3 regions of the Pantoea sp. SGAir0184 genome follow, and region 2 is predicted to be linked to each of the others. Evidence: predicted binding sites of a transcription regulator. Region 2 holds the regulator's gene; each other region holds the start of a gene.
The links. The regulator LexA, encoded in region 2, represses DNA repair genes until DNA is damaged. The targets are predictions, from matches to a motif close to TNCTGTATGTACATACAGNA.
Positions count from the first base shown of each region.

Region 1: the regulator LexA is predicted to act here: its motif matches at 2,045-2,064, upstream of umuD (translesion error-prone DNA polymerase V autoproteolytic subunit).
Region 3: the regulator LexA is predicted to act here: its motif matches at 4,402-4,421, upstream of dinB (DNA polymerase IV).

Region 1 is NZ_CP028050.1:1,926,195-1,931,226, reverse strand. It holds gene C1N60_RS09020 (hypothetical protein) at 44-334, opposite strand; gene C1N60_RS09015 (Y-family DNA polymerase) at 340-1,602, opposite strand; gene umuD (translesion error-prone DNA polymerase V autoproteolytic subunit) at 1,603-2,025, opposite strand; gene C1N60_RS09005 (acyltransferase family protein) at 2,603-3,583, shown strand; gene C1N60_RS09000 (hypothetical protein) at 3,580-3,762, opposite strand; gene C1N60_RS08995 (hypothetical protein) at 3,770-4,813, opposite strand; gene C1N60_RS08990 (YmfQ family protein) at 4,817-5,032, opposite strand, start outside.
Region 2 is NZ_CP028050.1:3,828,458-3,842,114, reverse strand. It holds gene C1N60_RS18215 (ABC transporter substrate-binding protein) at 1-185, opposite strand, end outside; gene C1N60_RS18210 (UTRA domain-containing protein) at 412-1,110, shown strand; gene psiE (phosphate-starvation-inducible protein PsiE) at 1,181-1,591, shown strand; gene ubiC (chorismate lyase) at 1,684-2,202, shown strand; gene ubiA (4-hydroxybenzoate octaprenyltransferase) at 2,227-3,093, shown strand; gene plsB (glycerol-3-phosphate 1-O-acyltransferase PlsB) at 3,228-5,651, opposite strand; gene C1N60_RS18185 (diacylglycerol kinase) at 5,777-6,145, shown strand; gene lexA (transcriptional repressor LexA) at 6,251-6,865, shown strand; gene dinF (MATE family efflux transporter DinF) at 6,994-8,319, shown strand; gene C1N60_RS18170 (CsbD family protein) at 8,479-8,691, shown strand; gene zur (zinc uptake transcriptional repressor Zur) at 8,762-9,283, opposite strand; gene traF (conjugal transfer protein TraF) at 9,732-10,979, shown strand; gene dusA (tRNA dihydrouridine(20/20a) synthase DusA) at 11,070-12,065, shown strand; gene pspG (envelope stress response protein PspG) at 12,275-12,541, shown strand; gene C1N60_RS18145 (quinone oxidoreductase) at 12,733-13,657, opposite strand, start outside.
Region 3 is NZ_CP028050.1:3,313,200-3,326,856, forward strand. It holds gene frsA (esterase FrsA) at 1-929, opposite strand, end outside; gene gpt (xanthine phosphoribosyltransferase) at 1,050-1,508, opposite strand; gene pepD (beta-Ala-His dipeptidase) at 1,763-3,223, shown strand; gene dinB (DNA polymerase IV) at 3,333-4,388, opposite strand; gene dpaA (peptidoglycan meso-diaminopimelic acid protein amidase) at 4,633-5,376, shown strand; gene C1N60_RS15835 (class II glutamine amidotransferase) at 5,347-6,114, opposite strand; gene lpcA (D-sedoheptulose 7-phosphate isomerase) at 6,163-6,741, opposite strand; gene fadE (acyl-CoA dehydrogenase FadE) at 6,971-9,421, shown strand; gene C1N60_RS15850 (pyridoxal phosphate-dependent aminotransferase) at 9,606-10,766, shown strand; gene C1N60_RS15855 (amidohydrolase) at 10,754-11,524, shown strand; gene katG (catalase/peroxidase HPI) at 11,572-13,657, opposite strand, start outside.

The sequences.
Region 1 (5,032 bases), 1.9 Mb from region 2:
AAACTTACCCAGTATTCACATACGCTATTGACTTAAATTTGTATCAGAATGGCGACTCATCATTACCTTGCAGTGCTGTGATTTCATGCGTCACAACACCGACAATCGCAATGTCTTCCAGCAGATCGCTTTCCAGAATCATTCCTTCATCCGTGATGACGCGGCGCGGATGCAAAAAAATCTGTGCCCATTCCAGAAAGCCCGACATGTCCAGCAAGACGGTATCGCCGCTTTGCGGCATCCTCATCGCATCAACAATACATGTCCGCCCTTTCAGTTCCCTGACGAAGCATGATCTGCTCGTTGGCAATATCTGATGAAGCGGCTGCATCACAAACGTCACTTCGCAACGGGTAGGTCCGAATACCTTGTGGTGTATGCCGGTGACAGCATTTCGCGCTTCATCGCCCAGGATTTCTGTATGCCCTGTCCTGCGAACCATAGTTTCCCCTTCCCGCTTTGGTTAAGCCCGTCAACAACACGCATCAGCGCCTCGCTGTTAGGCTGTGGCTGAAATTCATCGAACAGATTGAGCTGTGCGACGCCCTGACTGAAAAAATCGCCCAGCATCACACCTGCTTTCATGTAACGGTGGCCGTCAAGCCAGATGCGGTCCAGCGCCTCCATAGCGACGCGGATGATGTCGCGGGAGTCATTGGACGGGGTCAGTAGCTTGCCCATCGCCTGATTGCCGTAAAACACCTCATCCACCGCGTGCGGGCTGGTTCTGACAAACACGGCAATCTGGCGGCAGTACTGACGCTCTCCGCGCAGCTTCTCAGCAGCTCTCGCTGCGAAATTGCATACAGCTTCGCGCATATCCTCGTATTTAGTTATCCGGCTGCCGAACGAACGTGAACAGACGATCTGCTGCTTTGTCGGCGCAAACTCCTCCAGCTCAAGACATGGCTCGCCGCGCAGCTCCCTGACTGTTCGCTCAAGCACAACGTTAAAATGCTTCCTGATTATCCAGGTGCTCTGCTCTGCCAGGTCCTTCGCGGTTTCGATGCCCATCGCGTTAAGCTTCTTGCTGATGCGCCGGCCAACACCCCAGACATCCTCAACCGGTACCAGCGCCATCAGCTTACGCTGGCGCTCAACGTTGGACAGATCAACAACACCGCCGGTCTGCGTCCACTTTTTGGCAGCGTGATTAGCCAGCTTTGCCAGCGTCTTAGTCTGCGCGATGCCAACGCCTACGGTCAGGTGCGTTTCACGATATACGCGCCCGCGAATCTCGCGCCCGTATTCCTCCAGCGGCTTGTAGCGGCGCATGCCCGTCAGGTTCATGAAAGCTTCGTCAATAGAGTAGATTTCTACTGCTGGCGCCATATCCTCCAGCGTGGTCATCACCCTATTGCTCATGTCGGCGTAAAGCGCGTAGTTAGAGCTGAACACCTGTACTCTGTGCCGGCGCAGTTCATCCTTCATCTTGAAGAAGGGATCACCCATTTTGATGCCGATTTTCTTTGCCTCTGCAGAGCGCGCGATAACGCAGCCGTCGTTGTTGCTCAGCACAACTACCGGCCTTCCGCGCAGGTCTGGTCTGAACACCGTTTCGCAGCTGGCGTAGAACGAGTTAACGTCCACGAGCGCGAACATCTACTGGCCTATATTTTTTATTGCGTGACGCACCACGCCGAAAACTTCGAACTGATCGGCATCATCGATAGGGATTATGGAGTGTGCCGAGTTCATCGGCTTGAGATGTAGGAAGGGGCGCAGCATCAGCTGCTTCACGGTGAATTCACCGGCGAGGGAGGCAACGACAACATCGCCGTGACCGGCTTTAAGTGAGCTGTCCACAACCAGCATGTCGCCATCGTTGATGCCCCCTTCAATCATCGAATCCCCGCTGACCTTGATGAAATAGGTCGCGCTGGGATGCTGCACCAGAAGGTTGTTGAGATCGATCCGCTGTTCAACGTAGTCCTGCGCAGGCGACGGGAAGCCGCATGGCACGCGGCTTACATAGAGTGGCAACTCCAGAATGGCGCGGATTTCCGCTGGTCTTAAAAGCTCCATTTTCGTGATCTCAAAAGGTTACTGTATATAAATACAGTAATATCAATCACCGAAAATGATCAAGCCGCTGCGGTTGAGGTTTTTGTAAAGCCTTTGGCGGGTAAGGATATTTATTTTTTTGTGCTATTGGTGGGTAAACCATGAGGCCAAAAATTCTTCATGTATTTACGCAATCTTAACGTTACGCTTTTCCCCACAGACTATGATGAATGGGTAACACAGCAATGCTGCTGCGTTTGAGAGTAGATTACCCTTGTTTTTCAGCCAGGTATGGCTGGATTTAGCCGCTCGACGAGACAATGCCAAGACCAGGGATGTTTGGCTCGGAACTGATGCCGCCCGAATATCCGTTCGGGCTTTTTTTCGCCTGCCGCCTGGCTCCGCTTCCCGCTGCGTTCTACCCTGAAAATACCCACCCCGTAGCCTGCTCAGATCGGCGCGGCATACCTCTGCCCCGTCGCCGGGGCTTTTTTAAGCCTGTTGCAGATAGATAAGCTGGCTAAGGGTTTGTTTTGCATGGCCTGGATTCGATGAGTCTGGTAGGATTAGAAAAAATCATAAGGATTATTAAATCATCATGGGTGCTTACCGTCTTTTTCTGGCAGTTTTAGTCCTTCTCTCTCACGCAGGAATTACCTTTTTTGGCATAAACCAGGGCATATCCGCTGTTGTGTCATTTTTTATGATTAGTGGGTTTGCAATGACGGCATTGGTAAAAAAAAGCTACAGTGATATAGGTCTTTTAGGGGGGTTTTATGTAGACAGAATACTTAGATTATTCCCTCAATTTTTATTTTACCTAACAACTTCACTGGTATTTATATTATTGTTAAGGCCCGCATCGCCGTTTTTGACAGACTTAAGCGGGCTGAAAATAATCCTCAATTACCTGATGATACCGCTAGATTTTTATATGCTCGGGCTTGAGAATGGAATGATCATGCCTCAGGGGTGGTCGCTTGGATTGGAGTTGACTTTTTACCTAGCGTTGCCACTCATCCTAATTTATAAAAAGGAAAAGATTGCGTTCTATTTTTCAATGCTGGTATTCTTTTTGGCTTACTTAGGAGCAATAGACACGAACGCCTTCGCTTACAGGCTGCTACCTGGAACGTTGTTTATATTCTTAATGGGTGGTTTTATTTATAGCAGAAATGAATGTAGGGAAAAGGAAATGCTCTTTATTGGCTACGCATTCGCCTTTGCTTTGCTTGTGTTGTATATTTATTTCCAGCCAGGCGACAAAACCATAAATAAATCCGTTTTAGCTGGAGCTGTTTTTGGCGCTCCAGTTGTGTGGTTCACATCAAAAATAAAAAAATCATCCATTGATTCATTCATGGGTAATATCAGTTACGGAGTATATCTCAATCATTTCCTCTTGCTTTTTATTGCTGGGAAGCTAGGCCTTGATACACAGAGCCCTGTGGTAGCCATGATGATTATCTTTACATCAATAGCGTTGGCCATACCATCCTATCTATTTATAGAAAAACCCGTGATGGATTTAAGGCACAGGATTAGGGCAAATAACAAGCCATCCATGGCCTTAAATTAGTCAGGCTGAGGCAGCAATTCCTGAACGTATGGTGGAAGGGATTCAAAGTATTTTTTCCACCTTTCATCATTAGTTTCTATTTCGCCAAGATTTTCATAAACATCATGATTTTGAGCGCTCATGAAGTAAGAAACAATCTCATCTTCATTTTTATCTCTAAACTGCACGAAAATTTTCATATCGTCCTCAGATGCTATAACCTGTTATGCCAATGATGAAAGTTGGTGTCCCTCCCGTGCTCGTCGCCCTGTAAAAAACAGATTGATTCTTTATGGGAATCAATGGAAATGTGTTAGCCATATTCCCGGCAGCTGCGGAGTTTAATACGCAGGAACTAGCGCTTGTTGCTGATGAGTCTGAGGCAACTTGGAATATCAAAGCACTTGATGCAGTAGATCCAGCCTGAATTGTACCCTTTACTTTCTTTGCATTAAGTGGAACAGCTGAAGCAACAGATGTAGGTATAAAGGATGATGTGGTGGTGGATGTGGTCAGTACCGTTCCTGGCGGATAAGATATTTCTCTGTCCACCATAATTCCAACATTAAGTTGACCGCTGACTACAGGCCACACGTTAACCAGCGCAGAAGCCGTGTAACCGGCAGGCATGTTAGCGCCTCCATAAACTTCCGGCACAATTGCAGAGGTTGCATTTACTGCAAGCAGAGCAGATGCATTAGTCACTGGATTATAAATCGCATAAATCCCAACAAATCCTGGTGATGGGGCCGATCCGGTATCAATTCCACCTGCGCCAGTAGTAGCAAGGTTAATTGTTTTACTGAAATTACCGATTCTGTACTGACTTCCCCCAAGCGCTGTTCCGACTATAATTTCATCAGCAGTAACTGTCGCTGTTGCTGATGCCGATGTTACTATCATATTCAGGTTACGGGAATTGCCGACTACACCCGAGAGGGTGTTACGGATACCTAAATTATCTACCGCTTTAGCTTGTGAAGACGGACCAAGTAGCTTGATTTCGTTAAGAACGTTTACCGGTTGCAAAAAAAGGGCTTTTAATGCAATTAAGAGTTGGTTTCTCTTGCTCTTATCAAGTTCGAGACCTGCAGCTTCAATTGGGCCGCAAATTTCTTCCTGGATGGCGTCAAAATAATCCGCATCAAGCGCAGTAGGTAATTCACCGGTTTGAGGATTTCCACCTGTGAAGCCGTTTTTGCCTGAACCAAATTTATCTACCTGAGCAGTTGAAGTATCAATACGATGCATGTATTACTCCGTGTATAAAAATATTACGTAGGTATGCGAAGGAGCAAGTTTGCTCAAAACACACTCCACTACAGTTTCACCCCATGTGCGGATTGAGTCTGAGCAGTTGCTGATGCAGGTGATCGGGCTAATTTTCGCGGCGGATGGAATATTTACTCGCCAGTAATAACGCCATTCATCGCTATAAAGGGATTCTGTACAGTCTGATACACATGTGAA
Region 2 (13,657 bases):
TTGGTGCTGAGATCGTTCCAGGTATCTTTCCAGTTAGCCCAGGTGTCAGGCATACCGACGCTGTTCACCTGGCCTTCGGCGCGCGCGGCTTTTTCCAGCGCGGCAACATCGTTATCGGCGGCATGCGCGGCGGGCAGCGCAAGCAGAACGGCACTGGCTACTACAGAAGAGATAAACGCTTTCATCTCGATTGCTCCGGGTGTAAGTTTTGGGTCGTCGTGGTCTAGTCCAGCAAGAACCGAGCCAATGTAGCCCGGATAGATGAAGGTTTTATGACCGGGGTGTTGAAATGGGATGTGGCGCGTCGTTCCACATGCGGTTTCAGCGCGCTAAAGCGTGGGATGTGCCTTGTCACATTGTAGTCATCGAACTGTCATAGTGCAGATTTGCCCCAAAATGAGGCTGAAAAAAATGTCGTCGAAAACCGCAGATGTGATCGCCGCCGCACTATGCGAACGGATTGAAAACGGAGAGTTTGTCACCAGACGATTGCCGGCCGAGCGCGCGTTGAGCGAACAATATTCCACCACGCGCATCACGCTTCGTGAAGCGCTTGGCCTGCTGGAAGCGCAGGGCGTCATCTACCGCGAACTGCGGCGCGGCTGGTTTATTGCGCCGCCGCGCCTCATCTATAACCCGGCACATCACAGCCACTTTCACGCCATGGCGCTGCAGCAGGGGCGCATTGCCAGCACTGAGGTGATGGAGGCGCGCGAGGTGCCGGCGCAGCTGGCAATTGCGCGTCATCTGCAACTGCTGGAAGGCGATCAGGTGTACCGCATTCGCCGCCTGCGCCGCATTGATGGCCGCGCGGTGCTGTACGTCGAGCATTACCTCAATCCGGCCTTCTTTCCCGGTCTGCTGCGTGAAGATCTCACCCGCTCGCTGACCGATCTGTATGACCAGCGCTACGGCATTCACTACGGCGGCGCACGGTTTACCATTGTGCCCGGTCCGCTTCCGGCGCGGGCGGCGCCCGCACTGAACGTGGCGAGCGGTACGCCCGGCCTGCTGATTACGCGTATCAACCGTGACCAGCATAAGCGGGTGATTGACTGCGACTGCGAGTACTGGCGTTATGACGCGCTGTGCGTTGATGTTGAGGTGTGATGTATTGTGATTTAGATCACATTACAGCATGATAGCGCCAGAAGAATCTCGTCATCTGAGGCGCAAAATAATGACAACAAAACCAGCGGCGGGGCAGCTTATTGCTTCGGTATTACAGTGGGTACTGAACATTGGCCTGGTGATTCTGGCCGTTATTCTGGTGGTGTTTCTCGGTAAAGAGACCATTCACCTGGCGAATGTGCTGTTCAGCACCGGTGAGCAGGCGTCCTCGTATCTGCTGATCGAAGGCATTGTGATCTACTTTCTCTATTTCGAGTTTATCGCGCTGATTGTGAAGTACTTTCAGTCCGGCTATCACTTTCCGCTGCGCTACTTCGTCTATATCGGCATCACGGCGATTATTCGTCTGATCATTGTCGACCATAAAAATCCTTTCGATACGTTGTGCTACTCGGCGGCCATTTTGATTCTGGTGGTGACGCTGTGGCTGGCCAACAGTAACCGCCTGAAACGCGAGTAATTCCTCCCGCGACGCCAGCGTGGCACAAGCAGATGTGTCACGCTGAGCGCGGTGCGCTACACTAGGGCAACTTTTTTACCGGAGATGTCCTGATGTCGCATGACGCGCTGCGCCAGTTACGCGCACTGCACTGGCTGCCAGCCTCTTCCCCGTTACTTTCACCGCCGCTGCTTGACTGGCTGCTGGAAGAAGACTCAATGACACGCCGCTTTGAGCAGCATTGTCAGCAGGTTACCGTACAACTGCTGCGGGAAGCGTTCATTACCGCCGATGAGATGCCGCAGGAAGCAGCGTTTCTGCCTGCCGACACGCGCTTCTGGCTGCGTGAAATCGTGCTGTGCGGTGACAATGAACCCTGGCTGATTGGCCGTACCGTGGTGCCGGAGAGCACGCTGAACGGCCCGGAACAGATGCTGCAAAATCTCGGCACGCGACCGCTGGGACGCTACCTGTTTGCCTCCTCGACGCTGAGCCGTGATTTTATCGATCCGGGCCAGATTGATGACCTGTGGGGACGCCGCTCGCGGCTGCGCCTGTCCGGCAAACCGCTGCTGTTAACTGAACTGTTTTTACCGGCGTCGCCGCTGTACCGCGCGCTGAAGCAAGGATAACGCCCCGTGCAAAAGACTTTAACCATGAGCAAATGGCAGGCCTATAGTCGCCTGATGCGTATTGATAAACCGATTGGCACGCTGCTGCTGCTGTGGCCGACACTGTGGGCGCTGTGGCTGTCCGGCATGGCGATTCCGCCGCTGTCGGTGCTGCTGGTGTTCGTCCTTGGCGTGTTTGTGATGCGCGCGGCGGGTTGCGTGATTAATGATTACGCCGACCGTAACGTCGACGGCCACGTGAAACGCACCGCCGCGCGACCGTTAGCCAGCGGCGCGGTAACGGAGAAAGAGGCGAAGCTGCTGTTCGCTGGCCTCGGTCTGCTGGCGTTCCTGCTGGTGCTGACCATGAACCGCATGACCATTCTGCTGTCATTTGGCGGGCTGGCGCTGGCGTGGGTTTATCCCTTTATGAAACGCTATACCCATCTGCCGCAGGTGGTGCTGGGCGCGGCGTTTGGCTGGGCGATTCCGATGGGCTGGGCGGCGGTTAGTGAGTCCTTACCCTTTGTCTGCTGGCTGGTGTTTCTCGCCAATATTTGCTGGACGGTGGCTTATGACACCCAGTACGCCATGGTTGACCGCGACGACGATCTGAAGATTGGCGTGAAATCCACGGCGATTCTTTTTGGGCGTTACGACAAGCTGATTATCGGGTTGTTACAGCTGGCCGCGCTGGGCCTGATGGCACTGGTGGGCATTTTACTGCATCTGAACGGTGCGTTTTACTGGTCGCTGCTGCTGGCGGGCGGGCTGTTTGTGCATCAGCAGAAACTGATTGCCGGGCGTGAACGTGAGCTGTGCTTCCAGGCATTCCTTAACAACAACTACGTTGGTCTGGTGCTGTTTATTGGCGTGCTGCTTAATACCCAGCCGTTTGTTGCGCTGTTCTGATGACGGGATGATTAACCCCGGCGGCGCGCCGGTCGTCGCAGTGGGAAGCGCGTTCTTTTCGCGCCTGAATCTGACAATAAAAACCGCGGCGCAATCTGGCGTGTGACAGATGCGCCGCGGTTTTCAGTCGTCCATTAGTCGTGCGCCACGGCACTCTCAATGGTCAGACGGACATCGCTGGTGACCAGTTCGGCCAGCATCTGCCACATCATATTGGTACGTTCAGCATCCGCATCACCGGAATCACTGATATAGCCTTCATCACGCAGCGACAGCACCAGCGCGGTAAAGACTGCCTTGTCGAAGAACTCCGGCGCATTGATACCGTGCAGCACTGACAGACGCTGAGCCAGCGTGCGGCTCTCTTTCTCCAGCGTGCCACGGTTAATGGTCGGCTTGGCGCTGAGAATGGCGAAGGTGATGGCGAAACGCTGCAGCGTTTCACGAATCCCGGCCGCCAGCAGCTGCAGCGTACGGTAACGCGCCGCACTCATTTTCAGCTGGCCTTCCTGTACGGTGATCAGCCCCTGCCGCGCCATTTCGGCGCAGAGCGCATTCAGCAGGGCTGGCAGTTCGGCACTGTCCCAGCGCAGGAACAGTTCGCTCTTCAGCATCGGATAGACCAGGCTGACCTGGCGCAGCAGTTCCGCCTCGCTGATCTCCCGATGCTGCTGCACGATAGCGGCAATCAGCGACGGCATCACCAGCATATGGTGGATGTTGTTGCGATAGTAGGTCATCAGCACCGCCTGCTCGCGCGGCAGAATGATGATCTCGCCAATACTGTCCTGCTCGGTCTCGAACTTGTTCATGCCCATGGCGTGATCGAGCAGCGCTTCAGCGCTGAGATCCGGCACGGTCGACTCGGGTGAGTACGGCACATTGCGCAGCAGCTGGGTGTAGCACTCCAGCTGTTCCGTCAGCTGTTCACGCGTCAGCGAACGCTGGCGCGATGCCAGCAGCGCGGTCACGCACAGGTTCATGGCGTTGGCCGCGCCGGCTTCGTTGATGCGTACCATCAGACGTGCCGCGATGTCATTCACCACCGGCGTCATCCACGCCGGACGCTGAGGATCGATAGGGTCAATCGCGTCGCGCCACTCCGGAACCTGTTTGTTGAGATAGTTAACCAGCGACAGCGGCTCACCGAAGTTCACATAGCCCTGGCCGAGGTTACGCAGCTTGCGCAGGCCGCGCACCATCTGCATGAAGCCCTCTTTCTCTTTCGCGGCACCGCGCAGCTCTTTGGCATAAGTGCCGACTTCCATCACGTGCTCATAACCGATGTAGATCGGCACAAAGGTGATAGGACGGCTGCCGCCGCGCAGCAGCGCCTGTAACGTCATCGACAGCGTGCCGGTTTTCGGGTCGAGCAGACGGCCAGTGCGCGAGCGTCCGCCTTCAACAAAATACTCCACCGAATAGCCGCGGCTGAACAGCTCGCCCAGGTATTCGCGGAACACCGTGGAGTAGAGCTTGTTGCCTTTGAAGGTACGACGAATAAAGAAGGCACCGAGACGACGGAAAATCGGTCCGGCTGGCCAGAAGTTTAGATTGATACCGGCAGCAATATGCGGCGGCACCAGGCCCTGATGATAGAGCACATAGGACAGCAGCAGATAATCCATGTGGCTGCGGTGGCAGGGCACGTAAACAATTTCGTGACCATCCTGCGCCAGCTGGCGCACGCGTTCGCCGCCGTGCACGTTAATGCCCTGATAGAGCCGACTCCACAGCCAGCCCATCACACGGTCAGTCACGCGGATCGCTTCGTACGAGAAATCCGCCGCCACTTCTTCCATCATTTCGATGGCGTTCTGCTGCGCTTTTTCATGCGAAATCTTCTTGCTGCGCGCTTCGTCTTCAACCGCTTTCTCAATTGCTTTGGACTGCAGCAGCTTGTTGAACAGATCCTGGCGTGCCGGCAGACGCGGGCCGACGGCTGCCAGCCGCTGGCGGGCAAAATGAATGCGTGCGACACGTGCCAGCTTCTGCGCGATCGACTGATCGGTACCGTGTTCGGTGGCCATCTGACGCAGCGAAACCGTGGGCGAGAAGCGGACAAAGCTGTCGCGACCGTGCCACAGGATGGCAAAGAACTTCTGTATACCGTTAAGAATACGCAGATGTGGCGTCGGTTCGCCCTGAATTTCACGGCCTGGCGCACGGCCAAACATCACGGAAACCGGCAGCATCTGTACGTCCAGCGCCGCATTATTGCGGTGCAGATCGAGGTAGTCATGGAAAAGCTTGACCGACTCCGGGTTCGCCACGAAATAGGGGAAGACGCGCGGCCCATCGTGAATAAATACGTGGCGCGGCAGCAGGGTGCCGTCAATCTCCAGCGGCGCCAGCGGATCCGGCAGATCGTGCTTCAGGCACTGTGCGCGTAGCGTGAGCAGGTCCGCCTTTGAATCATAAGGCAAAACATACATCACCGGACGGGTCGGATCGATACCGTGTTCCGAGATCGGATCGGTCGGAATGACCTTACTTTTTACCAAAATAGAGAGTGGTAAATTCAACAATTTGTAATAGAGTTTACGCCAACCTGACATAGACAACTTGAAGCCTCTTGTTAGCAAAGCGCGGCAAGCATACCAGAAAGTGCGGCGAAGATCTGTGGCTGTGCCACCTCGCGCGCCCAGACATTGACGTCAAAAACAGTTAAGGGTTCCACAACATGGCAAATAACGTCACCGGTTTCCTGAGAATCATTAAAGCCGCCGGTTATTCCTGGCAGGGGCTGCGCGCTGCCTGGCAGCATGAAGCCGCTTTTCGCCAGGAGGCGATTGCCGCACTGGTCGCGGTTGCCATCGCCTGCTGGCTGGATGTCGATATCATCACGCGTGTGTTGCTGATTGGCTCGGTGGTGCTGGTAGTCATTGTTGAGATCCTTAATAGTGCCATCGAAGCCGTGGTGGACCGTATTGGTCAGGAACGCCATCCGCTGGCGGGACGCGCCAAAGACATGGGCTCGGCGGCGGTACTGCTGGCTATCTTACTGGCTCTGTTTGTCTGGATCGCGCTGCTTTGGTCGCATTTGCGATAAACATTCCACATTCATCAAGCCGCTGATTTTTCCCTCTGTTTCGGTTTTCATTTCGCCAATACCTGTATATACTCACAGCGACTGTATAAACAACCAGGGGGCGGGATGAAAGCGTTAACCAGCAGGCAGCAACAGGTCTATGACCTGATTCGCGACCATATTAATCAGACCGGCATGCCGCCAACGCGTGCTGAAATTGCTTCGCAACTGGGCTTCCGCTCGCCTAACGCTGCTGAAGAGCACCTGAAAGCGCTGGCGCGTAAAGGTGTCATTGAAATCGTCTCCGGTGCATCGCGCGGTATCCGCCTGCTGATGGAAGAAGAGGCGAGTGAAGGGCTGCCACTGATCGGTCGCGTCGCCGCCGGTGAACCGCTGCTGGCGCAGGAACATATCGAAGCCCACTATCAGGTCGACGCCAACCTGTTCAAACCCTCTGCCGATTTCCTGCTGCGCGTCAGCGGTATGTCGATGAAAGATATCGGCATTATGGACGGCGATCTGCTCGCGGTGCATAAAACGCAGGAAGTGCGCAATGGCCAGGTGGTGGTTGCGCGTATCGATGATGAAGTCACGGTGAAACGCTGGAAGAAGCAGGGCGCGATTGTCCAGCTGCTGCCGGAAAACAATGATTTCCAGCCGATTGTTGTGGATACCCGTGAACAGTCGCTAACCGTGGAAGGGCTGGCCGTTGGCATCGTGCGCAACGGCGAGTGGCTCTGAAACCCGGTTGATCTCCCCCGCTGCGGCGGCGCTCGCGCGCTGGCCGCAGTCTGCTTTAATCATACTCTTGTTCCCGGCCCGTAAGGCGCTCGCTCAGGCCGACTACCGTAACCCTCGGGATGGGGCTGATGCAGCTATTTTCCTCTTCTGATAAAACGCTGTGGCGACTGGCGTTGCCAATGATCCTCTCCAATATCACTGTGCCGCTGCTCGGCGTGGTCGATACCGCCGTGATTGGCCATCTTGATAGCCCGATCTACCTCGGCGGCGTGGCCGTAGGCACCACGGCAACCAGCTTCATCTTTATGCTGCTGCTGTTTCTGCGTATGAGCACCACCGGTTTAACCGCCCAGGCGTTCGGGGCCGGCGATAAACAGGCACTGGCGCGCGCACTGATGCAGCCGCTGCTGATCGCTCTTGCCGCCGGGTTGCTGCTGGCGCTGCTGCGTTCTCCTGCCAGTAGCCTGGCGGCAACGCTGATGGGCGGCAGCGCGGAAGTCCAGCAGCAGGCGCAGATCTTCATTGAAATCCGCTGGCTGAGCGCACCGGCTACGCTGGCTAACCTGGTGATTCTCGGCTGGCTGCTGGGCGTGCAGTATGCGCGTGCGCCGATGGTTCTGCTGATTGTCGGAAACCTGGTCAACATCCTGCTCGATCTGCTGCTGGTGCTGAAATTGCACTGGGGCGTTGCCGGTGCCGCCGCCGCCACGGCGCTGGCCGAATACGTGACGCTGGCAGTGGGATTATGGATGGTGGCGCGCGTACTGAAACTGCGCGGCATCGATTTCAAACTGCTGAAAAACAGCTGGCGCGGTGACGCGGCGCGGTTATTTCGCCTTAATCGCGACATCATGCTGCGCTCGCTCATGCTGCAGATTTGCTTTGCCTCACTGACCCTGCTGGGTGCACGCATCGGACCGGATGTGGTTGCGGTCAATGCGGTGCTGTTGATGTTCCTGACGTTTACTGCCTATGCGCTGGACGGCTTTGCTTACGCGGTGGAAGCCTGCTCGGGTGAAGCGGTAGGGGCAAAAGATCGCAGCCGGCTGCTGCTGATCTGGCATGCCGCCTGTCGCCAGGCGGGTATCGTTGCGCTGCTGTTTGCGCTTATTTATGCGCTCAGCGGGCCGTACATTGTTGCATTGCTTACCTCGCTGCAGCCGCTGCGTGAGATGGCCGATCGCTTTCTGCTGTGGCAGGTAATTTTACCGCTGGTCGGCGTCTGGTGTTATCTGCTGGACGGCATGTTCATTGGCGCGACGCGCGGCCGCGAAATGCGTAACAGCATGATCATGGCAGCAGCCGGTTTCGGTATCACTTTGCTAACGCTGCCGTGGTTAGGGAATCACGGTTTATGGCTGGCGATCACGGTGTTTCTGGCGCTGCGCGGCCTGACGCTGGGATGGATGTGGCGCCGCCACTGGCAGCGTGACAGCTGGTTTAGTCAGCCATAAGCGCAGCGCAGGCACCAGAATAATCTGTAATTCCGTGCACAATCCGAAGCGGCTACTATAATTATCTCAAACGGCGCAGATAAGTAGCGCGTTATATGGTTATTTCCGGCATTACATGAGAAATAAACCATCTCATTCAGGAAGACGTGGAGGATTGTTATGAACAAAGACGAAGCGAGCGGAAACTGGAAGCAGTTTAAAGGGAAGTTTAAAGAGAAATGGGGCAAGTTGACCGATGACGATTTGACCGTGATCGAAGGGAAACGCGATCAGCTGGTGGGTAAAATCCAGGAACGTTACGGTTACGCCAAAGATGAAGCTGAACGTGAATTGAAAGACTGGGAAAGTCAAAACAAAGATTACCGCTGGTAAGTCTCCCGCTTTAAGGATGATGCTCCTACCCGCTGATCGTTACGATCGGCCTGGCACACGGACGTGCCAGTTACCCTTTACGCACCTTCTTCTTACTTTCCACTTCATGATCGTGCTGACAGCTACCCGGCTGTGTGCAGGCCGCCACTTCGGCACAGTTTTCACACAGGCCGTGCGCCTCAATAACGCTATGACGTAAGGTAAAACCCGCCTGATCGGCCAACCCGGCGATGATCTTTTCCACGCCGTGCGCGTGCTTCTCACTGACGGCGGCACAGTTGTCGCACACCAGCATCACCGATGTGTGCGCCGGCTCGTCGAAATGGTGGCACACCACATAACTGTTATTTGACTCCACCCGATGAATAAACCCCTGCTCCAGCAGGAAATCCAGCGCGCGATAAATAGTCGGTGGTTTCGCCTGGGGTTCACTGATGCGCAGTTGGTCCAGCAAATCGTAAGCGCTAATGGAACCGTTCTGCTCCGCCATCAGGCGCAGCACTTCTGCGCGCTGCGTAGTGAGGCGCACGCCACGGTCAAGGCACAGAGATTCAGCCTGCGTGAGCAGTTGTTCGGGCGTGAGGTTTGGCATAAGCATTCTCCAGGTGATGGGTGATGTTATTTTATCACACAAACTTTTACGCTGCTGCCATTGCTTTTTTACCTTATATCATCCAGGAAATGTCCAGCTTTCAGCCACTTATCTGCCGCGTTGCGTCCTGGTACCTCCTTCTGTTAAGCCATGCTTTTCCTTCCTGAGTTTTTTCTCACAGGTTAACCCATCTTTTTGCTTTGCAACTCACTGACTTAGTGGCTATGGTTCAAAAGGTTTTAAGTAATTTCTGGCATCAATTTAGCTGACGTTCATATTTCTGCATAAAACAACAGCAGAATGGTGCGGGCGTGACCAATTCTGCGAATAGCAATGCTAATTCCTTTCAATTCACAGCAATAAAGCGTTAGCCAGCGTTCAGAATAGGGCTAATAAACTATTCCGTCGTAGAGACAGTCCACGACAAGTAAAAGGTGATGGCAGACTCATGGTGAAGACATTATTCAGACGCAAGAAAATTTCTTATGTTGTTGGTTTTAATGCGGTATTTGTTACCTCATCAGCATTTGCTGCTGGCACCTGGTACGATGCGCGTAACGATGCCATGGGGGGAACCGGTGTCGCTTCCTCAACCTGGAGCTCGGCAGTGCTGGCTAACCCGGCATTGATGACCAAAGCGCAGCCTGAAGATAACGTCAGCATCATTTTTCCTTCAGCCGGTGTGCAGATTACTGACAAAGACAAATTAGTGGATCGCGTAGACGAAATTACTGATACGGTGGACCGCTATCGTGACGTGATCAACAACATCACGCTGCCGGAGATCATCAACGGTGCGCCTCAGGTCAGAGCCGCGGCAGGTGATATGGCCAATCAGCTGCGCGATCTGCGCGGTGATAAAGCGAATGGCACCGCAGGCGTGGCGCTGGCCGTCAGCATTCCCAACGAGACCCTTCCTTTCGCCTTCATCACCAAAGCCTACGGCACGGCGCACATCCGCGCTAACGTGGTACAGAGCGATATCGATTATCTGGATCAGGTCGCAAATGGCCGCATTCCCTTGCCGGGCGACCAAAATAATCTGCGCTCCAGTGCCAACGGCCTGGCTGCCCTGATCACCGATTACGGCGTCGCAATGGCGCACGAGTTCACCATCGCCGGTCACCCGGTCTCCGTTGGCGTCACGCCAAAGCTGCAGAAAACCTGGCTGTATAACTACACCGCCAGCGTTTATAACTACGACAAGAATGATATTAACGACAGCCGCTATCGCAGCACCGATACCGGTTTCAACGTCGATGCCGGTATCGCTACCGACTTCGCGGAGAACTGGACCTTCGGCGTGACCGGGCAGAACCTGGTATCGCGCGATATCGACACCAAAGAGGTTAACGGCTATCGCGATACGTATCAGATTCGCCCGCTGGTAACTACCGGACTGGCGTGGAATCGCGGACCCTTTACCCTGACTGGCGATGTCGATCTGACCGAAACCAAACGTTTTAAATCGCAGGAGAGCAGTCAGTACGCTGGCGTGGGTGGTGAATATCGCGTGCTGGACTGGCTGGCGCTGCGTGCCGGCTATCGCGCGGATATGAAGTCGAATGACACCGATGTGTTTACGGCCGGTCTCGGCGTGTCGCCGTTCAACAATGCGGTGCATCTGGACCTGGCCGGTTCGGTCGGCAAAGACAATACCTGGGGCGCCATGGTGCAGCTCGGGTTTAACTTCTGACCACACGATGACGGGCGGCTGTGTCGCCCGTCACAGCTGTGATATCATTGCGCAGTTTCTCATCACTTAACTGCGGATTTACTGCGTTTCATGACCGATACATTCTCTTCGCAACGTTTCTCCATCGCCCCAATGCTGGACTGGACCGACCGTCACTGTCGCTATTTTCACCGTCAGCTGAGCGGCGACACGCTGCTGTACACCGAAATGGTGACCACCGGTGCCATCATCCACGGCAAAGGCGACTATCTGGCCTATAGCGAGGCGGAGCATCCGCTGGCGCTGCAGCTGGGCGGTAGCGATCCGGCAGCGCTGGCAACCTGTGCAAAGCTGGCAGAAGCGCGCGGATACGATGAGATCAACCTGAACGTGGGTTGTCCGTCCGATCGGGTACAGAACGGCCGTTTTGGCGCGTGCCTGATGGGTGAGGCGGCGCTGGTCGCGGACTGTATCAAAGCGATGCGCGATGTGGTCAGCATTCCGGTCACGGTGAAAACCCGCATCGGTATTGACGATCAGGACAGTTATGCTTTCCTGTGCGATTTTGTCGGCACCGTGGCGCAGCAGGGCGGTTGTGATACGTTCATTATTCATGCGCGTAAAGCGTGGCTGTCGGGTCTCAGCCCGAAAGAGAACCGTGAAATTCCACCGCTCGATTATCCGCGTGTTTACCAGCTGAAGCGGGATTTCCCGGCGCTGACCATGGCAATCAACGGCGGCGTTAAGACGCTTGAAGAGGCCAAAGCGCATCTGCAGCACCTGGACGGCGTGATGATGGGGCGCGAGGCCTATCAAAATCCCGGCATTCTGGCGCAGGTTGATCGCCAGCTGTTTGGCCGCGAGACACCGGTGGCCGATCCGGTCGCCGTGGTGCGTTCCATGTACCCTTACATCGAAGCCGAACTGGCACAGGGCACCTATCTGGGACACATTACGCGCCACATGCTGGGCCTGTTCCAGGGCATTCCCGGCGCGCGCCAGTGGCGCCGTCACCTGAGCGAAAATGCCCACAAACCGGGCGCCGACGTCCGCGTGCTGGAAGCGGCGCTGGCGCTGGTGGCCGACCGCATTGTGCAGGAAGCCTGATCCCGCGAGCCGGCCTGGTCAGGCTGGCAGGACGGTTTGAACCGCACGGTTTCATCGTGCGGTTTTTAATTCACCAGCAGTTAGTCAATTTCACCAAATCAACGTCCCCTCTGCCCTGCATCAAAGCAATAAATCAATGACTTAGCGATCGTTACGACCTGGCACGTATCTTGTAATACCTTCTGCATTACTGATACAGGAGAGCGCTCGTGGAAATATTATTCGTTATCGGCTTTTTTATGATGCTGCTGCTGACTGGCGTATCGCTGCTGGGCGTGATCGCCGCGCTGGTGGTGGCCACCGTGGTGATGTTTCTCGGCGGGCTGTTTGCGCTTGTTATAAAATTGTTGCCGTGGCTGGTGCTGGCGGTGGTCGCCGTGTGGCTGTATCGCGCATTTACCACGCCGCAGGGTGAGGTGAAACTTAACCGGCTGAAAAGGAAAATCAGTGACTTAGAGAAGAGAAGCTGGCGCTAAATGCGGTTACGATCACAGAGTTGGTGATTGCTTAGTACGAATTCGCAATTAAACATATTTTTTACTTATGTTTTCTGTCAGGATAGGTAAAGAAATTCAGACGAATTCATCGCCGCTGTCCCTACACCAGCGCGAACTATAAAAAAGAAAGAAAAGGGCTTCCTTCGGGAAGCCCTTCATCATTTCTGCTATCAGGGAATTAACAGGCTGGAACCCTGAGTGGCACGACTCTCCAGCACCTGATGCGCACGTACCGCATCGCTCAGGGCAAATTTCTGCTGCTCCGGCACGTTAAGCTGAATAGCGCGGCTGGCGATAAGCGAAAACAGTTCGCCGCTGGCGCGATCGAGCTCTTCACGGTTGGTGATATAGCCAAACAGGGAAGGGCGGGTGACAAACAGCGAGCCTTTCTTGTTGAGAATGCCGAGGTCAACGCCGGTCACCGGGCCGGATGCATTACCAAAGCTCACCATCAGGCCGTGGCGGCGCAGGCTGTCGAGGGAGGGTTCCCAGGTATCTTTGCCCACTGAGTCGTACACTACCGCCACTTTTTCACCGTTGGTCAGTTCGCTGACGCGATGGGCGATATCCTCTTCGCGATAATTGATGGTGGCCCAGGCGCCGGCATCTTTGGCGATCTGCGCTTTCTCCGCAGAACCGACGGTGCCAATCAAATGCGCGCCCAGCGCTTTCGCCCACTGGCAGGCAATCAGGCCCACGCCGCCCGCGGCGGCATGAAACAGGAAAATTTCATCGGCTTTTACTTTGTACGTCTGACGCAGCAGATACTGCACCGTCAGGCCCTTGAGGAAAGAGGCCGCAGCCTGCTCAAAGCTGATGCTGTCCGGCAGAATCACCAGCCGATCTTCCGCCACATTGTGCAGCTCGCTGTAGGCACCCAGCGCGGCCTGGCAATACACCACGCGATCGCCCGGCTTGAAACGCGAAACCGCGCTGCCCACTTTTTTCACGATGCCTGCCGCTTCAGTGCCCAGGCCGGACGGCAGCGAGGAGACCGGATACAATCCGCTGCGCACGTAGGTATCGATGTAGTTAATACCAATCGCCTTGTTCTCCACCTGAACTTCATGGTCGGCGGGATCGGCTAGTGTGAAA
Region 3 (13,657 bases), 520 kb from region 2:
TGGCGCTGCGCATCGACAAACACGTGATGCACCATCGGCCCGAGCGACGCCACCGCGCGCAGACGCGGCACCTCAAGGTAAGCCAGCCGCGTCGCCACGTTGGCGCCAAAGCGGTAACCGAACAGCGCCACGCGCGTGTGGTCAATCCACGGCACGTTGCTCAGCTCGCGCAGCACCTGCTGATGCAGCTGGCTGGTGTCCTGATTAAGCGTCCATTTGCTGCTGAAACCCACCGACGGCATATCCAGCGTCAGCATGGCGATGCCGCGCGGTGCCAGATAATCATGAAACAGCCGGTAATGGTCGCTCTGCAGCGAGTCGAGGCCACCGCACAGCAGCACGGTCGGATACGGCGCGCTGGCCTGCGCCGGCATATGCAGGAAGCCGGTGACCGGACTGCCGCCGCTGATGGGAAAGGTCAGGGATTTCAGCTCGCCGGGCAGGCGCTGGGTGGCTTCTTCATAAGCGCGATTCGCCAGCACCTGCGCCTGATCCGCCAGCTCATCGCCTTTAATGTAGGGATACGCGGCCAGGCTGTAGAGACTGGCGGCATGCAGCCACTGCTGGCCGGCCTCATCTTGATCGGCGTTCTGCATTGCACGCTGCTGCCACAGCGCCGCCTGCTTCGACCACTCATAGTTCCAGTTGCCGCCGCGATAGCCAATCACCGTGTCCAGCAGCGTTTCGTCGGTGTGTTCAAACTTACTGACGGCAATGCGCGCCAGCACTTCACTGATCTCCTGCGGCGCCAGGCCGCGCCACGTCCACAGCAGCTTATTCAGCATGCGATACCAGCCGCGCTGGGTATCGCCTTCCAGGGCATTGTGCACCTGCGCCGTCGGGTGGTGCTGGCGATGCACCAGCGAGGAGGTTTCCGGGTGTTTGAAGCGGGGTTTGAACAGTTCTTCGCTGAGATTTTTCTCGGCCATCTTAAGCTTCTCCTGCGGCAGTCGCATAGATGGCTAAGAGTGTACTGCACCCGCCGCACGGGCGCGAGGCGCAGAAAGCACAACGCCCGGCATAACCGGGCGTTGTTTGCGTTGCATCAATCAGCTTTTTACAATCGGCGGAATGTACACCACGCCCATGTCCCACGGCTGCTCGATCCAGGTGTTCTGCGGAATATCGACAATATAGTCGTCCACCAGCGCGCGGCCAGCCGGCTTGGCGAAGATGGTGCAGAAACGCGCTTTTGGATACATATCACGAATCGCCTGCGCGGTACCGCCGGTATCCACCAGATCGTCGATGACCACAAAACCTTCACCGTCGCCTTCTGCGCGCTTCAGCACTTTCATTTCACGCTGGTGATCGTGATCGTAGCTGGAGATGCACACGGTATCGACGTAGCGAATCCCCAGTTCACGCGCCAGCAGCGATGCCGGAACCAGACCACCGCGGCTGACCGCGATGATGCCTTTCCACTGTTCCACAGGAAGCAGGCGCTGGGCCAGTTTACGGGCATGAATCTGCAGCATGTCCCAGGTAACGACGTATTTTTCGCTCATAAAAGGAATCCCGGCCAATGAGATTGGCTTAAAAATATGCAAGGGGGAAAAGGTTGCGCGAGATTATAAGGATCTGACGCGTTAAAAACCAGCACCCGTCACATCGGTTGCAGGTTTTTAGCGCGCCCGATGGCGCACCCGGCAGGAAACAGTGATATTCTCTGGCCCATCACGTCAGATGTGCTGACGGCGATCTTTCACTGGAAACCCGCGTGCGAGCGGTATGTCCGCCGCGCTGACACAGGAGACGCGTTGTGTCTGAATTGTCTCAACTTTCCCCGCAGCCGCTGTGGGATATCTTCGCAAAAATCTGCTCGATTCCGCACCCTTCTTACCATGAAGAAGCGCTGGCCGAATACGTTGTTGGCTGGGCTAAAGAGCAAGGTTTCTGGGTTGAACGCGATCAGGTCGGCAATATCCTGATTCGTAAACCTGCTACCGCAGGCATGGAAAACCGTACTCCGGTGGCGCTGCAGGCGCACCTCGATATGGTGCCGCAGAAGAACAATGACACGGTACACGACTTCACCAAAGACCCGATTCAGCCGTACGTTGATGGCGAGTGGGTGAAAGCGCGCGGCACCACGCTGGGTGCGGATAACGGTATCGGTATGGCCTCTGCGCTGGCGGTGCTGGCTGACAACAGCCTGACCCACGGTCCGCTGGAAGTGCTGCTGACCATGACCGAAGAGTCGGGCATGGACGGCGCCTTTGGTCTGCAACCAAACTGGCTGCAGGCGGACATCCTGATCAACACCGACTCGGAAGAGGAAGGTGAGATCTACATGGGCTGCGCCGGTGGTATCGACTTTATCACTACCCTGCCACTGAGCCGCGAGGCCGTGCCTGCCGGTTTCGAAACCCTGAAGCTGACGCTGAAAGGTTTGAAAGGTGGTCACTCCGGCGCGGACATTCATCTTGGTCTCGGCAACGCCAACAAGCTGCTGGCGCGCTTCCTTGCCGTGCACGCGGCTGAGCTGGATATCCGTCTGATTGAGTTCACCGGCGGTACGCTGCGCAATGCGATTCCGCGCGAGGCGTTCGCTACGCTGGCCATCGACAGCCATAAAGTGGATGCGCTGAAGTCTGCTGCCGCCCATTTCCAGGCCACGCTGCAGAATGAGCTGGGCAGTAAAGAGAAGAACGTCGCCGTGCTGAGCGAGCCGCTGGCGCATCAGGGCCAGGCGCTGACCGCAGACAGCCGCGATCGCTTCATTAACCTGCTGAACAGCACGCCAAACGGTGTGATTCGCAACTCGGACGTGGCGAAAGGCGTGGTGGAAACCTCGCTTAACGTCGGCGTGGTCACCATGGAGCAGGACAGCGCCGAGATCATCTGCCTGATTCGCTCGCTGATCGACACCGGTAAAGATTGGGTGGTCGAAACCCTGACCTCGCTGGGTGCGCTGGCCGGGGCGAAAACCGCGCCGAAAGGCGGTTACCCGGGCTGGCAGCCGGATGCCGACTCGCCCATCATGGCGCTGACGCGTAAAACCTATGAAGCGCTGTTTGGTAAGACGCCAAACATTCAGGTGATTCACGCCGGTCTGGAGTGCGGTCTGTTCAAAAAACCGTATCCAGACATGGACATGGTGTCGATTGGGCCAACCATCACCGGTCCACACTCGCCGGACGAGCAGGTGCACATCGACAGCGTCGGTCTGTACTGGAAACTGCTGACCGCGCTGCTGAACGTGGTGCCGGAAAAAGCGTAACGCCGTTGCGATAAAAAAAATCCTGCCTCCGGGCAGGATTTTTTATTTACGGTAACGGTGCCGCGTCAGGCGACCGCGCTGTAGCTCTCTTCCAGCGGCAGCTCAGCCGTTACAACCCCAGCACCAGCTGGCGCTCCAGCTGCGGATTTACCAGCGTGACGTGCAGCCCCACCAGCCGCACACCGCGTCCGGCGCGGCGCTCGTCCCAGGCCTGACGCGCCACGGCGATCATGTCGTCTTTATTCAGCACCGGCCAGACATGCTCCTGGGTGGTGAGCTGGAAATCGTTGAACTTCAGCTTTACGCCCTGACGTGCAATCTGCTTATCCGGGCGGATCGCGCTGAGACGGCGATCGAGTTCGGCGTAGAGAAAATCAATAATCTCCAGACACTGCTCCCAGTGATGAATGTCCTCACCCAGCGTACGCTCGACGCCCAGTGATTTGCGTTCGCGCTCCACTACCACGTCACGATCGTCGATGCCGTTGCTGCGCTCCCACAACACGCGGCCAAATTTTCCAAAGCGCTTCAGCAGCTGCGCCAGATCGGCCTGTTGTACGTCAGCGCAGGTGCGCAGCCCCATCTCTTCCAGCTTTTTGGTGGCCACTTTGCCGACGCCGGGAATCTTGCTCAGCGGCAGCGTCAGCAGAAAGTCCGGCATCGCCTGCGGCGTGATCACATACTGGCCGTCTGGCTTGTTCATGTCTGAGGCGATTTTGGCGAGGAACTTGATCGGCGCAATGCCGGCGGACGCGGTCAGGCCGGTTTCACGCAGGATATCGGCGCGAATCGCCTGCGCCATCAGCGTGGCCGATCCCTGGCAGTGTTCACTGTCGGTGACATCCAGGTAGGCTTCATCCAGCGACAATGGCTCAATCAGTGGCGTATAGCGGGTAAAGATGGCGCGAATCTGCTGCGAAGCTTCTTTATAGGCGTCAAAGCGGCCGGGCAGCAGTTTCAGATGGGGACAGAGGCGCAGCGCCGTGGCGGTCGGCATCGCGCTGCGCACGCCGTATTTCCGCGCCGGATAATTGGCGGTGCTGATCACCCCACGCTGCACGCGGCTGCCACCGATGGCAATCGGGATATCACGTAATGAAGGATCGTCGCGCATTTCTACTGCCGCGAAAAAGCAGTCCATATCGACATGAATGATTTTGCGCATACGCCCCTCCGGATACTGGATAAGTATACAGCAGAGAAAAACAACGGCAATATTTGTGGCGCGTGCGATTAAAGTTTACAAATTTGTGGTCGTATTCCCTTTAGGATTGCACCATTTTCTCGGACTCCGGCTTGATTAAACGCCAGACAATGATAATGTTGCGCTGCGGTAGCGGATATTTCCGATAATGCAATACAGTGACGCACTGCGTCAGCGTTCCTCTTCACTTCAAGGTACACACAGAATGGGCAGAATCGCATTATTGTTTGCGATGATTCTTATGCCGCTCCTGAGCTGGGCAATGACGCCTGAGCCAATGCAGCCGCTGGCTCCGGTGAGCAAAGAGTTAAAGAAACAATTACTGGGTACACCGGTATTTATTCAGATCTTCAAGGAAGAGCGTACGCTGGAACTGTACGGCAAAATCGGTAATGAATATCGTCTGCTGGACAGCTATCGCATCTGTAACTTCTCCGGCGGCCTCGGGCCGAAACGTCGTCAGGGCGATTTTAAAAGTCCGGAAGGCTTTTATAACGTGAAGATGAATCAGCTTAAGCCGGACAGCCGTTTTTACCGCGCCATCAATACCGGATTTCCGAATCAGTACGATCGCGCCAAAGGCTATAACGGTAACTATCTGATGATTCACGGCGATTGCGTGTCCGTGGGCTGCTATGCCATGACCAACGCATCGATGGATGAGATCTTCACTTACGTGAACGCCGCGCTGCGTAACGGTCAGCAGGATGTGCAGGTCAACATCTTCCCGTTCCGCATGACCGACAGCAACATGCAGCGTCATCGTTACTCGACTTACATCAGCTTCTGGCGTGAACTGCAGCCGGGCTATGCTTACTTCGCCAAATACCACGTGCCGCCAACGGTCAACGTGACGGCAACCGGTCAGTATGCGGTGAACAACACGCCGGTCATGACCACGCCGGAAGCGGCGTCGAAATCATTCCTGGCGCTCACCCAGGTAAAATAATGCCCACTCACCTGGCACGATGCGGTGCCAGGTTTCATTACCGGTCAGCGGCTGCGTCGCAATCACCGTCACCACGTCTTTCGGCGTGGTCTGCTGCAAAAAATCAATCTCCACATCCTGATCGAGCAGCTTCGCTTTGCCAAACGGCGCGCGGCGCGTAATCCAGTACAGATTCGTTGAGCAGAAGGCCATCAGATAGCGTCCGTCAGACAGCAGCATATTGAATACGCCCTTCTGGCGCAGCTCCGCCGCCAGTTCCGCCACATAGCGAAACACCGCCGGCCAGTTGCCCGGCGTGCGCGGATAGCGCTCAGCCAGCTTATGCAGAATCCAGCAAAACGCCTTTTCGCTGTCGGTTTCGCCTACCGGACGGAAATGCCCGGTCTCCAGCTGGCGATAGCCCTTTAGCTGGCCGTTATGCGCGTAAGTCCAGTTGCGGCCCCACAGTTCGCGGGTAAACGGATGGGTATTTTCCAGTGATACCTGGCCGCGATTGGCCTGACGAATATGCGCCACCACCGAATGCGACTTGATCGGATACTCCTGCACCAGGCGGGCAATCGGCGAGTTGTAGCTCGGCAGCGGATCTTTAAACGTGCGGCAGCCTTTATCTTCGTAAAAGGTGATGCCCCAGCCATCTTTGTGCGGCCCGGTTGCACCGCCACGCTGCACCAGACCGGTAAAACTGAAACAGATATCCGTGGGGACATTGGCGCTCATCCCGAGCAATTCGCACATAGCAACCGCCTTATCAGAACCTCCCGCGGGCGCGGGAGGAGCACGTCATCACTTAACCATCTCTTTTTCGATTAACAGCATCAGGATGTGGATCACTTTGATGTGAATCTCCTGGATGCGATCGGCATAACCAAAGTGCGGCACGCGAATTTCGATATCGGCCGTACCGGCCATTTTGCCACCGTCTTTGCCGGTCAGGGTAATCACTTTCATGCCTTTGGCGCGCGCGGCTTCTACGGCTTTGATGATGTTGGCCGAGTTACCCGAAGTGGACAGCCCCAGCAGCACATCGCCCTCGCGCCCGACCGCCTCGATGTAGCGGGAGAACACGTAGTCGTAGCCAAAATCGTTGCTGACGCAGGAGAGATGGCTGACATCCGAAATGGCGATGGCCGGATAGCCAGGACGATTTTCGCGGTAGCGCCCGGTCAGCTCCTCAGCGAAGTGCATGGCATCGCAGTGCGAGCCGCCGTTGCCGCAGGAGAGCACTTTGCCACCGGCTTTGAAGCTGTCGGCCAGCAGCACGGCTGCGCGCTGAATGGCGTGAATGTTGGCTTCATCACTCAGGAACTTATTGAGCGTATCGGCGGCTTCATTGAGTTCTGAGCGAATAATGTCCTGATACATAGGGATGTCCTTTAGAGGAAAATTGACCCAGCAAGTTTAACGGAATGGGCCAGAGCCGCAAAGCGCCCGCAGCAGGGAAAAGCGCGACGCCGCGCTGACGTCCGCTTGCCGGCGCGATTTTGTGAGTTCGGTTGTAATTGCGATGTAAACAGATTGATAAATTTCGTGCGCTGCTCTAAACCTTATCACTAACAGGTCAGACCTCTTACAACTTACGGAGCGGTTCATTATGTTGCTTGCCTCGATCATCGCGACGCTGGTGTTAATTAGCGCCCTCTTCTACCATCAGGTTTCACTGCGGCTCAGCAGTGCGATTGTGCTGCTGTGGACCGCGGCACTGGCCGCCACCGGCCTGTGGACGCCGTGGCTGCTGCTGCCGCTGGCCATTATTCTGCTGCCTTTCAACCTGCCGGCGATGCGCCGCAGCATGTTCTCTAAGCCGGCTCTGCACAGCTTCCAGAAGGTGATGCCGCCGATGTCGCGCACCGAAAAAGAGGCGATCGACGCCGGTACCACCTGGTGGGAAGGCGATCTGTTTCGCGGCAAACCGGACTGGCAGAAACTGCACAACTACCCGCAGCCGCGCCTGACCGAAGAGGAACAGGCGTTTCTGGATGGCCCGGTAGAAGAAGCCTGCCGCATGGCTAACGACTTCGAAATCACCCATGAAATGGCCGATCTGCCGCCGGAGCTGTGGGCTTACCTCAAGCAGCACCGCTTCTTTGCCATGATCATCAAAAAAGAGTACGGCGGTCTGGAGTTTTCCGCTTACGCGCAGGCGCGTGTGCTGCAAAAACTGGCAGGCGTGTCCGGGATCCTGGCGATCACCGTCGGCGTGCCGAACTCGCTGGGTCCGGGTGAACTGCTGCAGCATTACGGTACCGATGAGCAGAAAGATCACTACCTGCCACGCCTCGCGCGCGGCGATGAAATCCCCTGCTTTGCGCTGACCAGCCCGGAAGCGGGCTCCGACGCCGGTGCCATTCCGGATACCGGCGTGGTGTGCATGGGCGACTGGCAGGGCCAGCAGGTGCTGGGCATGCGCCTGACCTGGAACAAGCGCTACATTACCCTGGCGCCGATTGCCACCGTGCTCGGCCTCGCCTTTAAGCTCTCCGACCCCGATCATCTGCTGGGCGAAACCGAAGAGCTGGGCATTACCTGTGCGCTGATCCCGACCCATACGCCAGGCGTTGAGATTGGCAGACGTCACTTCCCGCTGAACGTGCCGTTCCAGAACGGGCCGACGCGCGGCAAAGATATCTTTGTGCCGATCGATTACATCATCGGCGGTCCGGCGATGGCCGGTCAGGGCTGGCGCATGCTGGTTGAGTGCCTGTCGGTAGGACGCGGCATTACCCTGCCGTCTAACGCCACCGGCAGCCTGAAAAGCCTGGCGCTGGCGACCGGTGCCTACGCGCACATTCGCCGCCAGTTCAAAGTCTCTATCGGTAAAATGGAAGGGATTGAGGAGCCGCTGGCGCGCATCGCCGGTAACGCTTACGTGATGGACGCGGCGGCGACGCTGATCACCAGCGGCATTATGCTGGGCGAAAAACCGGCGGTGCTGTCAGCGATTGTTAAATACCACTGCACCCATCGCGGCCAGCGCGCCATCATTGATGCAATGGATATCGCCGGCGGTAAAGGCATCATGCTTGGCGAGAATAACTTCCTGGCGCGTGCCTATCAGGGCGCCCCGATCGCCATCACCGTTGAGGGCGCGAACATCCTGACGCGCAGCATGATTATCTTTGGCCAGGGCGCAATCCGCTGCCACCCGTGGGTGCTGGAAGAGATGAACGCCGCCGCGAAGAACGATCTCGTCGCCTTTGACCGCGCGCTGTTCAGCCATATCGGCCACGTCGGCAGCAATAAAGTGCGCAGCCTGTGGCTTGGCCTGACCGGCGGCCGCACCAGCGCTACGCCAACCCGTGACGCAACCCGCCGCTACTATCAGCAGCTGAACCGCCTGAGCGCCAACCTTGCGCTGCTGTCGGATGTGTCGATGGCGGTGCTGGGCGGTAGCCTGAAACGTCGCGAACGTATTTCGGCACGCCTCGGCGATGTGCTGAGTCAGATGTATCTGGCATCCGCCACGCTGAAACGCTATGACGATGAAGGCCGCAACGAGGCGGATCTGCCGCTGGTGCACTGGGGCGTGCAGGATGCGCTGCATCAGGCGGAAGTGGCGATGGACGATCTGCTGCGTAACTTCCCGAATCGCCTGGTTGCAGGTGCGCTGCGGCTGGTGATTTTCGCCGGCGGCAAACACTGCCCGGCACCGTCCGATAAACTGGATCATAAGCTGGCCAAAATGCTGCAGCTGCCGTCCGCAACCCGCACCCGTCTGGGCCGTGGCCAGTATCTGACGCCGAGTGAGCATAACCCGGCCGGTCAGCTGGAGCAGGCGCTGCAGGATGTGATGGCGGCGGAAGTGATTCACGATCGTCTGTGTCAGCAGCAGAAAAAACACTTTTCCTTCACCCGGCTGGATGCGCTGGCCCAGCGCGCGCTGAAAGAAGGCTGGATTGACGAGAGTGAAGCGAAGGTGCTGACGCGGGCCGAAGCCAGCCGGCTGAAGGCCATCAACGTGGATGATTTTGCACCCGAGGCGCTGGCGGTGGCCAAACCGGAAAGTAAACCCAAACCGAGCGCCCGCCCCAGCGAAGCGGCGTAACCGTAAAAAGCCTCCAGCCGGAGGCTTTTTTTATGGCCTGCGGCGCGGGATAAGCGCGCTCAGCGCCTGCGCCATTCGCGTTTAGACGTCTAAGCGTCTCGATTGCCAAGTGTTAACATCCTGTTTATAGTGGCTGCTGCACAAGGTTACTCCGCAACGACATTCGCGCTTAAGGCACCCGATAATGACGCAGCCCAACCTGATCCCCGAGAGCAAACTACCGGCGCTCGGCACCACCATTTTTACCCAAATGAGCGCCCTCGCCGCCCAGCACAACGCCATCAACCTGTCACAGGGCTTTCCCGATTTTGACGGCCCGCGCTATTTGCAGCAGCGCCTGGCACATCACGTCAGCGAAGGCGCTAACCAGTACGCGCCGATGATTGGCACCCTGCCGCTGCGCGAGGCGATCGCCGAAAAAACCGCAGATATGTACGGTCACCGGCCGGATATCAACAGCGACATCACCGTGACGGCGGGCGCGACCGAAGCGCTGTATGCCGCGATCACCGCGCTGGTGCGGCCGGGCGACGAGGTGATCTGCTTCGATCCCAGCTACGACAGCTATGCGCCGGCGGTTCAGCTGGCTGGCGGCGTGCTGAAACGCATCGCGCTGCAGCCGCCCGCTTTTCAGGTCGACTGGCAGGCCTTCAGCAGCCTGCTCAACGCGCGCACCCGGCTGGTGATCGTCAACACACCGCATAATCCGTCCGCCACCGTGTGGCACGCCAGCGACTACGCCGCGCTGTGGCAGGCGATCGCCGGACAGGAAATTTATGTGCTCAGCGATGAAGTCTATGAGCACATCTGTTTTGATGAGCAGGGCCATGCCAGCGTGCTGGCACATGCCGACCTGCGTCAGCGCGCCATCGCAGTCTCATCCTTCGGCAAAACCTTTCATATGACCGGCTGGAAAGTGGGTTACTGCATCGCTCCGGCGGCGATCAGCGCCGAAATCCGCAAAGTGCATCAGTATCTCACTTTTTCAGTGAATACCCCGGCGCAGCTGGCGATTGCCGATATGCTGCGCCAGCAGCCGGAACATATTGATGCGCTGCCGGCATTCTATCGCGCCCGGCGTGACCGCCTGACGCAGGCGCTGGCCGCCAGCCGGTTTAAGGTGCTGCCCTGTGCCGGCACCTATTTCCTGCTGGTGGATTACAGCGCCATTTCCGATTTGGATGATGTCAGTTTCTGCCAGTGGTTAACCCGCGAAGTAGGCGTGGCGGCGATTCCGCTGTCGGTGTTCTGCGCGGACCCTTTCCCGCACAAGCTCATTCGCCTGTGCTTTGCTAAACAGGAAGCGACGCTCGACGCCGCTGCGGAGCGTTTATGTCAGCTTTAAAACTTACCGTATTACAGGAAACCCTGAGCTGGATGGATGGCGCGGCCAACCTGCGCCATTTTGATGAGGTGCTGCAGGGCTTGACGGGCCGCGATGTCATCCTGCTGCCGGAGATGTTTACCACCGGCTTTGCCATGGAGGCGGCGGCCAGTTCGCTGCCGCAGGATCAGGTAGTGGCGTGGCTGCACGGTCATGCCAAAGCCCTGAATGCCCTGGTCGGCGGCAGCGCGGCGATTCAGAGCGACCAGGCCGCGGTAAACCGTTTCCTGCTGGTGGAGCCCGACGGCACGCTGCACCAGTACGACAAACGCCATCTGTTCCGCATGGCCAATGAGCACCAGCACTATGTGCCCGGTGAAACGCGCGAGGTGTTCCACTGGCGCGGCTGGCGTATTCTGCCGCAGATTTGCTACGACCTGCGCTTCCCGGTGTTTTCGCGCAACCAGAATGATTATGATCTGGCGCTGTACGTCGCCAACTGGCCGGCACCGCGCGCGCTGCACTGGCAGGCGCTGCTGCTGGCGCGCGCCATTGAGAATCAGGCCTATGTAGCCGGTTGTAACCGCGTCGGCAGTGACGGCAATCAGCATCAATACAGCGGCGACAGCCGGATTATCTCGCCGCAGGGTGAGATCCTCGCGGCCGCTGAACCCTTCGCCCGCGCGCGCCTCGACGCCGAGTTATCACTGGAGGCGCTGCAGGACTATCGCGAACGCTTCCCGGCCTGGCGCGACGCGGATGAATATACGCTGAAGTAATAAAAAACCCCGGCCAGGCCGGGGTTCGCGTTATTCACGTCAGTTGCTTACAGATCGAACCGGTCGAGGTTCATCACTTTGGTCCAGGCGGCCACGAAGTCGTTAACGAACTTCTGCTTCGCATCGCTGCTGGCGTAAACTTCCGCCAGCGCGCGCAGGATGGCGTTAGAACCAAACACCAGATCGGCGCGGGTGGCGCTGTACTTCACTTCTCCGCTCTGACGATCGCGGCCTTCGAACAGCTCAGCGCTCTCATCGGTGGCGCGCCATGCGGTGCGCATATCCAGCAGATTGATGAAGAAGTCGTTGCTCAACACGCCCACGCGATCGGTAAACACGCCGTGCGCGCTGCCGTCGAAGTTGGTGCCCAGCACGCGCAGACCACCCAGCAGTACCGTCAGCTCTGGCGCGCTCAGCGTCAGCTGTTGCGCTTTGTCCAGCAGCAGGGTTTCGGTGGAAGAACCGCCCTGTACGCGGCGATAGTTACGGAAACCATCGGCCAGCGGCTGCAGTACGTTGAATGACTCGACATCCGTCTGGTCCTGACGCGCATCCACGCGGCCCGGCGTGAACGGCACCTGCACCGCGACACCTGCCGCTGCTGCCGCCTGCTCAATCCCGACGCTGCCCGCCAGCACAATCACATCCGCCAGCGACGCTTTACCTGACTCCTGCTGAATCTTCTGCAGCACCGGCAGCACATCGCGGGAGACGCTGGCGTTGACCGCCCAGCCGTTCTGCGGTGCCAGCGCCAGACGGGCACCGTTCGCGCCGCCGCGTTTATCGCCGCCACGGAAGGTGGAAGCAGACGCCCAGGCCGCAGAGACCAGCTGGCTGACGCTCAGACCCGAAGCGGCAATTTTCGCTTTCAGATCGGTGATGTCATCCGGCGTCGGCTGATGCGTGGCCTGCGGTAACGGATCCTGCCACAGCAGATCTTCCTTCGGCACTTCCGGACCGAGGTAACGCGCTTTTGGTCCCATATCGCGGTGCGTCAGTTTGAACCAGGCACGGGCGAAGGCTTCGTTGAACGCCTGCGGATCGTTGAGGAAACGACGCGAAATCTTCTCGAATTCCGGATCGAAGCGCAGCGTCAGGTCGGTGACCAGCATGGTCGGCTTGCGTTTTTTCTCTGGATCGAACGGATCCGGGATAATCGCTTCGGCATCAACCGCTTCGAACTGAATCGCGCCCGCCGGGCTGTGCGTTTGTACCCACTCATATTTGAACAGGTTCTCGAAGAAGTAGTTGCTCCACTGCGTTGGGGTTTGCGTCCATACCACTTCCAGACCGGAAGTAATGGCATCAGCACCAGCACCGCTGCCGTAGCTGCTGTGCCAGCCCAGACCCTGCGCTTCCAGCGGCGAGGCTTCCGGATCGACGCCCACGTGGCTGGCCGCAGCGGCACCGTGCGTTTTACCCAGCGTGTGACCGCCGGCAATCAGCGCGACGATCTCTTCATCGTTCATGCCCATGTTGCCGAAGGTGGCGCGAATCGCCGGGGCCGCCGAGCGCGGATCGCCGCTGGCTTCCGGACCTTCCGGGTTCACGTAGATCAGGCCCATTTCCGTCGCACCCAGCGGCGCGTTTGCCAGGCTCTCCGGATGGCGGTGCGCCAGCCATTCGGTCTCATGTCCCCAGTCCACGTCCATGTCCGGTTCCCAGACATCTTCACGACCGGCACCAAAGCCAAAGGTACGGAAGCCGGCGTTTTCCAGCGACACGTTACCGGCAAGAATGTAGAGATCGGCCCAGGAGATTTTCTGGCCATACTTCTGTTTCACCGGCCACAGCAGACGACGTGCTTTGTCGAGGCTGACGTTATCCGGCCAGGAGTTGAGCGGCGCAAAGCGCTGCTGGCCACGTCCGGAACCGCCGCGACCGTCGATGGTGCGGTAGGTGCCGGCGCTGTGCCATGCCATACGGATAAACAAGCCGATGTAGCTGCCCCAGTCGGCAGGCCACCAGGATTGCGAGTCGGTCAGCAGCGCACGAATGTCGGCTTTCAGCGCGGCGTAATCCAGCTTGCTGAACTCTTCACGGTAGTTGAAAGTGTCACTGAGGGGGTTAGAACGGCTGGAATGCTGGTTTAACAGATCGACGCGCAGCATGTTTGGCCACCAGTCGCGGTTA